Regions from separate parts of the Halobacillus sp. 12SKB genome, predicted to be linked through region 1. Evidence: predicted binding sites of a transcription regulator. Region 1 holds the regulator's gene; the other holds the start of a gene.
What was found. The regulator Rex, encoded in region 1, represses fermentation and respiration genes when NADH is low (regulators of the CRP and FNR family bind a similar motif). The targets are predictions, from matches to a motif close to TTGTGAAATATTTCACAA.
Positions count from the first base shown of each region.

Region 1 (5,735 bases):
CCTGCATATCGATATCTGGATTCGCAGATACTTGCGCCCGTCTTACTTCATAATAAATGGAGAAAAACACGATCCCAAGCGAAGAAGAAATCTGCCGGATGATGTTGTTCATGGCAGAACCCTGAGCAACAAGGTGTTCCGGAATGCTGTTCATACCGGATGTGGTCGCCGGCATATTTCCCATCCCCATCCCGAGACCTCTCACCGTATTTAACAAAAGGATCAGCCAGTAAGGGGTGGACAACTGTAAAAAGCTCAACCCAAGGGTCGCGAGCGCCATAATCGTAAGACCCGGTGGCACGACGTATTTCGGTCCTTTTTTATCGAGAATACGTCCTCCGATGGACATGAACACCCCACTAGCGGCAGCGGCGGGCAGGAACAACAGTCCAGTCATGACTTCGTTCAGGCCGTACACATTTTGGATCAGTAACGGCAGCAGGAAGATTCCTGAGAACAAGCCGATCGATGCGGCTGAAGTGACGACGATCGAAACGGAGTACGTCGGCACTTTAAAGACGGACAAGTTCAGCAGTGGATCCTCCTGTCGGTTTTCGTAAAAAACGAAAAGGACGATGGCGATCAGTCCACCCACAATCAATGCAATGTTCAAGGGATCGAACAACGTCTCAAGCGTCCTCCCCCTTCCTAAGGCAAACAGCACTGATCCAATGCCTGCCGCAATAATCAGGAAACCAACCAAATCAAACCGCTTCGTCGGGTCCGTTTCGGTACGTTCAAGAAATTTTGAAGATAAAATAAGTCCCGTCAGTCCGAACGGAATGTTGAAGGCGAATAACCACGGCCAGTCGAGATACTGGATGAGAAATCCACCGATGGTCGGTCCGATGGCTGGTGCGACCATGGCGGCAACACCGTACACGCCGACGGCAAGTCCCCGCTCGTAGCGTGGGAAAGAGTTGAAGATGAGCGCCATGGCGATCGGCATCATCAATCCACCCGCCATTCCCTGGATCGCCCGGGATAAGATGACCATATCTAGCGTCGATGAAAAGAATCCGAGCGTGGAGCCCGCAAGGAAAATACAGAGTCCGACGAGGTACACTTTCTTTTTCCCGAACCGGTCACCGAAATAGCCGGTGAGCGGCATCGTCATCCCCATTGATACCATGAAGATCGTCAATATCCACCCGACCGCGACGGCATCCGATTCGAAAATCTCGATGAACCGTGGCAGGATCGGGTTCAACATACTATTGTTCAAAATGACTGTGAACGTCCCGAACAGCACAGACACGACCACAAGCCATTTATTAGGCAGTTTACTCAATTGTCTCACCCGCTTTCTTTCGATACGCGAACTATTCTTTACTATACCACCTCAGCTGTTCGTTAACCATGATTCCGCATGTTTCGACTGTAAGCGCCTTCTGCGCTGCCAAAGGTTTACGACATTTCAATATGGGGGAAAAAGTCATACCAACGACAAAAGGAGGTTGTTTAATATGGGACGTTTAGAAAATAAAATCGCCGTCGTCACAGGCTCTGCAACCGGGATCGGTGCGGCGACCGTAAAACGATTCGCCAGTGAAGGAGCGAAGGTGGTCTGCGGCGATATTAATGTAGAAGAAGTACAGAAAACCGTGGATGAAGTAAAGAGCAAAGGTGGAAAAGCAGAAGCCGTAGAGCTTGATGTTTCCGATGTGGACAGTGTCCAGAAGTTTGCCAATTACATCAAAGAGCATTACGGGAAGGTCGACATCCTGTTCAACAATGCAGGTGTCGATCAAGAAGGCGGAAAGGTCCACGAATATCCGGTCGAGCTGTTTGATCAAATCATCGCTGTAGACTTGAGAGGAACTTTTTTGACGAGCAAATACATCCTCCCGCTTATGCTTGAAAATGGAGGATCAGTCATCAATACATCATCCATGTCCGGCCAGGCCGCGGATCTCGACCGCTCCGGATACAACGCAGCGAAAGGCGGGATCACGAACTTCACGAGAGCGATGGCGATCGACTATGCGCGTGAAGGCATCCGTGTCAATTCAATTTCCCCAGGCACCATCGAAACGCCACTCGTTCAGGAGCTTGCCGGAACGAAACAGGAAGAAGAAGGCCGGGAGTTCCGTGAAGCGAATAAATGGGTTACACCGATGGGAAGGCTCGGACGTCCGGAAGAAATGGCGAATGTCGCCCTTTTCCTTGCCTCGGATGAAAGTTCATATGTGACAGGAGAAGACATTACTGCGGATGGTGGCATCATGGCTTACACATGGCCTGGCAAGATGCTCATGGACAAAAGCTGGAAAGAGAACACAGAATAATATAAAAGAAGCTCAGCGTTAGGCTGAGCTTTTTTTATTCCGCGTTCTTATAGTAGATCAAGTTGTCCGTCCATTCCCCAAACTCATGAATGAACCCTTTTCTAGTACACTCATACTGCAACCCAATACTTTCCACCAATTTGATGGAGGGAGAGTTATCCAAGTTGATATGAGCCTCGACCCGGTGGTAATTCAATTGATGAAAAGCGAGCTGTAATGCTTCTGCCACGGCTTCTTTTCCGAAGCCCTTTTGCCAATGTTGGTTATGTAAAGCATACCCGATTCTTCCCCACTGAAAGTCATATCTTACTAAGGTAGAGAAATCAATCATCCCTACGTGTGTATGGTCTTCCTTTAGAAAAATGCCGAAGACGTAAGCTGTATCCCCTACAGCCAGCTGCTGGTGTTTCTCCACCAGTTCACCAAACCATTCTTTCGTACATTCACTCATATCGATCTGTCCTTCATCATGCCGGTGCTTGGACGGAAGACGGCTCTCGAATCCATGCAGCCAGCTTTCATAATCACTTTTTTCAAGTGGTTTGATAACCAATCTTTCAGTTTCTGATCCTACCGTGAACGTTTCCAAATTCTTTCCCCCTAAAAAAACGAGTGAGAAACCAGATGATTTCACACTCGTTTTTCTTTCTTATTGGTCTTGTTCCACTTCCCCTTCGTTCAGTGGATAGTGCTTCAGGAAATAAACGAGCGCCTGCAGCTCGATGGCAAGATCGATATGATGGACCCTTACATTCGAAGGCACGCTGATCCTCGCTGGTGTAAAGTTGAGGATGCCTGAGATCCCCGCTTTCACAAGCCGGTCCGCAATTCCTTGAGCGGCCGATGATGGGACCGTGAGGATGGCAACGGAAATGTCGCCGAGCTTTTCCTCTAAATCGTCTATGTGCTCGACACCGACACCACCGACCTCAGAACCGATCCGCTCCTCGTTCGCATCGAAGGCGATTTCGATTTTCGTATTGTTGTTTTTCGTGAAGTTATAGTTCAAGAAAGCCGTACCCAGATTTCCGACACCGATCAATGCGACACGTGTCGTTTCATCCTGGTCGAGCGTCTTTCTGAAAAAGGAGAGCAAATACTCGACGTTGTAGCCGTACCCTTTTTTCCCGAGTGCTCCGAAATAGGAAAAATCGCGGCGGATCGTCGCTGAATCGACTTTGACCGCATCGCTCAGTTCTTTCGAAGACACACGCAGTTTGCCCTGGGTATGAAGGTTGTTCAAAAAGCGATAGTAGAGCGGAAGCCGCTTCGCTGTCGCCTGTGGAATCTTCGTTTGTTCGATATCCATTAGCACCGGACTCCTTTATCTGTTTCTCGTATAGTCGCCGTTCTTCCCGCCTGTCTTCTCTTTCAAGTAGGTCGGGCCGATGACCATTCCTTTATCTAACGCTTTGCACATATCGTAAACCGTGAGGGCTGTGGCGGAGGCGGCCGTTAGCGCTTCCATTTCCACCCCTGTGCTTCCCTTTGTCTTAACAGAAACCTCAATGTTTAATGTCGGCTGGTCTTCTGTTTCCCAAGCGAAGGACACATCGATACCTTTTAATGACAACGGATGACACATCGGAATCCAGTCAGACGTATTTTTCGCTGCCATGATCCCTGCGACCTGAGCCACGGAAAGCACGTCCCCTTTTCCAATCTCATGGTTGGTGATTTTATGATAAATCTCTTCGTTCACTTGTACACTCGTTGCTGCCACAGCCGTCCGTACGGAATCTTTTTTGTCTGAAATATCCACCATACGGGCGCGGCCCTGATCATTGAAATGACTGAACTCCGCCATTTTCTTCTACCCCTTTTTGTTAACAGTACTGATTGAAACACTACTCTTATTCTACCAAAAAATCAAACGGAAGTCGTTAAAGATTTCACATACTTCAGGAGCATTGTGTTGCTAGGGGACGCGCCTATGAGATACACTGATTTTATTGAGGTGAAACGACATGATTCTCATGCAATTGAACCAATTGACGAAGCGTTTCGGCGCCGAGTTGATTTTATCGAATATCAAATTGGAAGTGCAGATGAACGACCGGATCGCCATCGTCGGTCGAAACGGAGCAGGAAAATCGACCCTGCTTAAAATGATGGCAGGTGAAATGAGTCACGATGAGGGCAATATTTTCAAACCGAAAGAAACCACGATGGGCTACCTGGCCCAAAATACAGGGCTGCAGTCTGAGGAGACCATTTGGAACGAGATGGAGAAGGTGTTCACCCACCTGAAGGACTTGGAAAAAGAGCTCCGCTCCATGGAAGTGCAAATGGCGGATCCGGACTTGCTCGACGATCAAAAACGCTACCAGCAGCTGTTAGCGGATTATGACCGCAAGCAGGAATACTTTAAGACTGCAGGCGGTTACCAATATGAAGCGGATATCCGCGGCGTATTGAACGGGTTGAACTTCAAAAACTTCAACTGGGACACACCGATCAACTCCTTAAGTGGCGGGCAGAAAACACGCTTGGCACTGGGGAAGCTTTTGCTGACAAGTCCGGATGTCCTGATTCTCGATGAGCCGACGAACCATTTGGACATTGATACGTTAAGCTGGCTTGAAGGTTACCTGCAGAGCTATCAAGGAGCCGTCGTCATCGTATCGCACGACCGCTACTTCCTCGACAAGATCGTCAACACCGTATACGAAGTCGCGTTTCAATCATCCAAGCGATACCACGGCAATTACAGCGATTATTTAAAAAAGAAAGAAGCGGACTACGAGCAGGAACTCAAACGCTTTGAGAAACAGCAGGAAGAAATCAAGCGCATGGAAGATTTCATTCAGAAAAACATCGTCCGGGCGACGACCAGTAAACGGGCGCAAAGCCGTCGCAAGCAATTGGAGAAAATGGACAAGCTTGAAAAACCAAAGGACGACAACCAATCGGCGAAGTTCAGTTTCCAGACAGCGAAGCGAAGCGGTAACGATGTACTGAAGCTGCGCAACTATGCGTTCCGATATGATGACAGCAACGACTACCTTTTTGACAACGTATCCCTTGATTTGAACCGTGGCGATTCTGTGGCGCTCGTCGGTCCAAATGGTGTCGGAAAGACAACGTTATTGAAGACACTCATTGGTGACTTGGAACAGTCGAAAGGTGAAAAGCTGATCGGTACGAACGTGCAGATCGGTTATTACGATCAGGAACAGACAAAGCTGAACTCAACGAAAACCGTCCTGAACGAGCTTTGGGATGAGTATCCGATGAAGAACGAGAAAGATATCCGCACCATCCTTGGCAATTTCCTTTTCTCAGGTGAGGATGTCCTGAAGCCTGTCTCCGCGCTCAGTGGTGGAGAGAAAGCGAGACTGTCCTTAGCGAAACTGATGATGCAGGAAGCGAACTTCTTGATTCTCGACGAGCCGACCAACCACCTCGACCTCGATAGTAAAGAAGTGTTGGAGGCAGCCCTTGTGG
Region 1 covers NZ_JBRFWR010000001.1:646,934-652,668, forward strand. Annotated here, with positions in the region: gene ACQ4XT_RS03135 (MDR family MFS transporter) at 1-1,291, opposite strand, end outside; gene ACQ4XT_RS03140 (SDR family oxidoreductase) at 1,467-2,288, shown strand; gene ACQ4XT_RS03145 (GNAT family N-acetyltransferase) at 2,323-2,877, opposite strand; gene ACQ4XT_RS03150 (redox-sensing transcriptional repressor Rex) at 2,938-3,597, opposite strand; gene moaC (cyclic pyranopterin monophosphate synthase MoaC) at 3,613-4,095, opposite strand; gene abc-f (ribosomal protection-like ABC-F family protein) at 4,256-5,735, shown strand, end outside.

Region 2 (5,735 bases), 1.2 Mb from region 1:
GTTTTTCAAGATTTAGCTTTGGGTATTCAAAAATTTCACACAAACAGGTTCCGGTACGTGAACGTCCGATTGAACGAGGGATAGCTTCCCAGTATTCTTGTCCCTTTCAAACAACGTCATTGTGTTTGACTTCTGGTTCGTCGCAATTAAGAATTCTTCAGAAGGATCCAGCACAAAGTCACGCGGCCAATTTCCTTCCGTAGAAGTCCATTCTACAAACGTTAACTGACCATTGTCCTGATCGACTTTGTATGAAGCAATGGAGTTATGTCCTCGATTTCCAGCGTACACAAATTGTCCATCTGAAGAAATATGGATGGCACTTCCGTCATTGGTTTCGTTAAAGGTTTCCGGGATTGTTTTAATCGCCTGATGCTGTGTGAAACGACCGTCTTTCTCGTCATAGTGAAGGACAAGGACTTCTGAGCTCAACTCTGTCATAACATACGCGTACTTTTGGTTCGGATGGAAAGTGATGTGTCTTGGACCACTGCCAGGTTCTGTGTTGAAGACTTGCACCTGAGTTAAATCACCTTGATCTGCGGCGTACGTGATCACACGATCACTTCCCAGGTCAATCGCGATGACGTATTTTTCATCAGGTGTGAAACCAGCATAATGCATGTGCGGTTTTTCCTGACGCTCATGAGGACCAGTGCCTTCATGTTCAATGACAGATGTAGCTGGATTCAATGATCCATCTTCATTGGTTAAGTAGGATACGATATTTCTGGTATGATAATTCGCTGTGACCACCGTGTTCTTCTCATGATCGACACTCACATGACACGGAGGTGAGCCTGCAGCGGTTTGGATATTTAATTTGGTCAGCTCTCCTGTTCCATCCTGAATGGAGAAGGCTGTAACGCCACCGTTTTCTCCTTCTTTTGTGACGGCATATAGATTTTTCTGGTCATCACTCACCGTCACATACGTCGGGTTACCCAACTCTGCTGCTAATTTCACGTCTTTCAATTCTTTATTGTCTGTATCCAGCGTGAACTGATATACACCTTTACTATCCTGTTTTGTATAGGTTCCAACATAGCCAACAAACTTTCCCATTACAAAAACTCCTTTATTTCGGTTTTATTAAAAGATCCTATCAGATAGATCGTTCTCCTTCATTATCTCATAAACGGTTTCGCTTCTAAATCACATCCATCCCCTTTATCTATACCCGGGTTTCATCACATTAACGCTACATCCATATCTTGTCATACTGAATGCAGGAACGTATGATGAACATATAAACATGAAAATGATCAGACTGGGAGGTTGGAGCATGAGATATAAAAGAAAAGATTACTTCCGTTATGATTTCAAAGAGCCACTCCAAGCTTATTTCCGTATTCATAGAGTTGGCATAAAAGAAGTCAATACTTCCAAAGGGGAAGCCCGAATCATAAACATCAGTCCTCAAGGGATGAAGTTAAATACCAACTTAGATCTCCCTCACCAGGATGGGCACGAGATCAAATTGTCCATCAGCTTCAACCTCAATGACCACCCTTTCCTCCTACCCGGAAGCATTGTTTGGAAGAAAAAAGTCGCTGGGTTCAATTATGGAATTTATATGGACCTGGATGAATCGGAGAGTAAAAGGTTAGTGGAAGAGCTCAAAAAATATGCCAACAACCATAATAGAATTGACAAATAAACGGTCAACACCTGAGGGAGTATATAGTTTCTCCTCAGGTGACTTTCATCTTAATCTTGTTTTCTTAACGAGTTAATTTTCTCCATCCAGATTTTCCGTTTATACAACACAAATCTATACTTTTTGCTATCGGTTGTTTTAACAATTATCCCATTGGGGATGATATGCCATGTGTTTCTAATTGTGACTTCTGCAATGTCCTTGAGTTCAATCATAGTCTCTTCACTTTGTATATTGACTTTATGAGGCCTATGAATTAATGCATTCCTGGTTAAATATAATTTCCCACCCACAGCTTCTACACCTTTGAAAAGATCGGCAGCTCCCTCGTACTCATATTCTCCTGACATAACACATCTCCTTTTTTTAGTTTAAATCTATGTGTATCTCATCTCTTTATATGGTGAGCATACCCTTTTATTTTCACATAAATCCCCAGAAGTAACATGAACTCTATCCCTCTATGTGAAAGTCACCTATATAGATAGCTATCATTTGTATAGTTCACATCCCCTACAAGACCTTTCTCAGAAATCACTTATCCAGACCGCCTTAATAAGCGGTCTCCAAGACATTTGATCTTAAGCCATTCAAAAATGTGTACAACATTTGAACAAGAAATCGCTTACTTCGTATGTAAATGATTTCTTTGTGAAATTTTACACAAAAACTATTGTATCCACTCTAAATATATTGCACAATAAATATGTGAAATACTTCACAAACATAATTCGAAGGTTCGGGAGGAATTCAAATGACTACAAACCATGTAAACCGTGTTGCCTTGATCGGGGCTGGAGCTGTGGGAAGCAGCTATGCTTTTGCGATGTTGAACCAATCTGTGACGCAGGAATTCGTCATTATCGATTTGGATGAAAAGAAAGCCATGGGAGATGCCATGGACCTGAATCACGGGAAAGTATTCGCTCCGAATCCGACTAAAACCTGGTACGGAAATTATGAGGACTGTAAAGATGCAGATATTGTTTGCATATGTGCAGGAGCCAACCAAAAGCCTGGGGAAACTCGTTTGGATCTTGTGAAAAAGAACTTATCTATTTTCAAAACGATCGTGGATCAAGTGATGGCTAGTGGATTCAACGGCATTTTCCTTGTCGCAACGAACCCTGTGGATATTCTTACTTATGCAACATGGAAATTCAGTGGACTTCCGAAAGAACGTGTGATTGGAAGCGGAACGATTCTCGATTCCGGGCGGTTCCGGTATTTGTTAGGGGAGTATTTTGATGTCAATCCGACAAACGTCCACGCCAATATCATAGGAGAACATGGGGACACAGAACTCCCTGTATGGAGTCACGCGACAATCGGTGGTGTACCGGTACTTGAACTGGTCCGCCGACATGAACCTTACACCATGGTGGACCTTGAGGACATCTTCACCAATGTACGCGATGCCGCCTATCAGATCATTGAGAAAAAGGGCGCCACTTATTATGGCATAGCCATGGGTCTGACACGGATTACGAAAGCCATCCTTCGTAATGAAAACAGTGTAATGACCGTCAGTGCTTACTTGAATGGTGAGTACAACATGCAGGACGTTTATATCGGTGTACCAGCCATTATCAATTGCCAGGGCATCCGTAATATCGTAGAGCTGAACTTAAGTGAAAAAGAACAAACGCAGCTGGAATACAGCGCAGATGTACTGAAAAATATCCTGGCTGATCATTTCGAAGTGAAACCTACCCACTAGACTGTACAGAAAGAGTGATAACGGATGTGGTTACAACAATATGATCCATTTTCAAACGTATGGCTGAGCGCTTTGGTCGCTGCGCTGCCGATTATTTTCTTCTTTTTAGCATTGACGCGTTTCCGGATGAAGGGCATTCTCGCTGCCCTTCTCACCCTTATCCTAAGCGTCCTGTCTTCCGTACTATTCTTTGACATGCCGGTTGGGAACGCGATAGCTGCTTCTTTTCATGGAATCGCCAATGGACTATGGCCGATCGGTTACATCGTCATCATGGCTGTTTGGTTATACAAAATCGCCGTGCGCACTGGAAAATTCACGGTCATCCGGTCAAGTATAGCCAACATCTCTCAGGACCAGCGCCTGCAGCTTTTGCTCATCGGATTCAGCTTTAACGCCTTTCTGGAAGGTGCAGCCGGGTTTGGTGTCCCTATTGCCATCAGTGCCGCTCTTCTTGTCGAGTTAGGTTTTCGACCTCTGAAAGCAGCCGCTTTATGCTTAATTGCAAATGCAGCATCAGGAGCATTTGGAGCCATCGGTATTCCTGTCATTGTTGGTGCACAGATGGGAAACCTCGAAACGATGGAATTATCTCGCACCCTTGCTTATCTATTACCTTTGATTTCTTTCATCATCCCTTTTTTACTCGTGTTCCTTCTTAATGGAAGAAAAGGGGTCAAAGAAACCTTACCTGCCCTTTTCGTGGTGAGCGGAATTTACACAGGAGTGCAGCTCTTTACCATCCTGTTCCTCGGCCCAGAACTTGCCAATATCCTTGCAGCCCTTGCAAGTATGGCTGGACTTGCTTTGTTCTTACGGAAATGGCAGCCGAAAAACATTCATAGAGAAGAGAATGCCCCAGCTGTCCAGCAGACGGAAACTTACAGTATCAAAGAAATCATTAAAGCCTGGTCTCCGTTTTATATTTTAACGGCTGTCATTACAGTTTGGAGCCTCCCTGCCTTTAAAGCCTTATTCAGTGAAGGCGGGTTACTGGCCAAAACAACACTCATGATTCCTGTTCCTTTTTTACATGGTGAGATTCAAAAAGCACCGCCGATTTCACCTGAAATCGTTCCCTTAGATGCCATCTTCCAATTAAACTTACTATCTGCAACAGGAACAGCGATATTGGTTGCTGTTCTGCTTACCGGGTGGTTCAGTTCAGCAATCACCCTGCCGGAAGGAATGGACTCTCTAAAAACGACGATCCAGGAACTATGGATTCCGATACTGACCATTTGCTTCGTCATGGGATTTGCCAATCTATCCAACTTTGCCGGTTTGAGCTCTTCTATCGGACTCGCATTAGCAAAGACCGGTGATTTGTTCCCTCTTGTCAGTCCGGTCCTCGGCTGGCTGGGCGTGTTCATTACAGGATCCGTCGTCAGTAACAATGCTTTGTTCGGACATTTGCAAGTGGTCACAGCGAACCAGATCATGGCAAACCCGGCACTCTTGCTTGCCGCGAACACCGCTGGCGGGGTCATGGCCAAACTCATTTCTCCACAGTCCATCGCCATCGCGACGGCGGCTGTTAAACAAACCGGACAAGAGTCCGCCCTATTTAAGATGACGTTGAAATATAGCCTGTGGTTATTGGTCTTCGTTTGCCTAGCTACATTCGTATTATCTTTGTTTGGAATATAGAATACGGCTGTGACGTGTTTACCTCAGTCAATGGACCTGACCTCCTTTCGTTATGGGGGGGTCAGGTCAAAAATGCTAGTGGAGCAACCTCACCTGTTTGGTCCACCACTCTTAGCACACTTTCTCCCACCCCACTTTCCACAATCTCCTCATGTACGCATTTATCATGTAAATCATTGTAAAGTATATAAAAAATCACCAAAAAATCACTTAAAACGAACATTAAATTATAAAATTATATAAATGTTCGCCTTTTTTCTTGTTTGTTTATAACGTCTTTGTTATAGTTACACCACAACCAATTACATACCGTACTCGTATATTCTCAGTAATAAGGTCTGAGCGTCTCTACCTGGTTCCCAATGAAAGAACCAGACTACGAGTTGGAGCAATCAAGTGGCACCTAAGAATCAGAATTTTCAGCGATGCCTCTTGCCCTTGCTTTAACTTTTTGTAGTCTGAAAGGTAGATCATTTCCTTTTTAGGCTTTTTTATTTGCGATTAACGATGTACAGCAATGTGATTGAGTACTACATCAAGGGAGAGCTACTCATGAAAAACATTCGCAACCTCGCAATCTTACTATTCATCACTCTCATCTTATCTTTCGTGGCAGGATGTCAGAGTTCCACAGAAGGGGAAGCATCCGCTGAAGAAAACGAACAGCAGCCGATCCTGATCCAGGGACCTATGCCTATCGAAGCA
Region 2 covers NZ_JBRFWR010000001.1:1,798,134-1,803,868, reverse strand. Annotated here, with positions in the region: gene ACQ4XT_RS08685 (lactonase family protein) at 13-1,065, opposite strand; gene ACQ4XT_RS08680 (PilZ domain-containing protein) at 1,286-1,660, shown strand; gene ACQ4XT_RS08675 (GRAM domain-containing protein) at 1,711-2,010, opposite strand; gene ACQ4XT_RS08670 (L-lactate dehydrogenase) at 2,415-3,380, shown strand; gene ACQ4XT_RS08665 (L-lactate permease) at 3,405-5,030, shown strand; purine riboswitch at 5,326-5,429, shown strand; gene ACQ4XT_RS08660 (5'-methylthioadenosine/S-adenosylhomocysteine nucleosidase) at 5,583-5,735, shown strand, end outside.
Region 2: ACQ4XT_RS08670 (L-lactate dehydrogenase) is a predicted target of Rex. The motif match lies at 2,367-2,384, and genes of this name have one in related genera.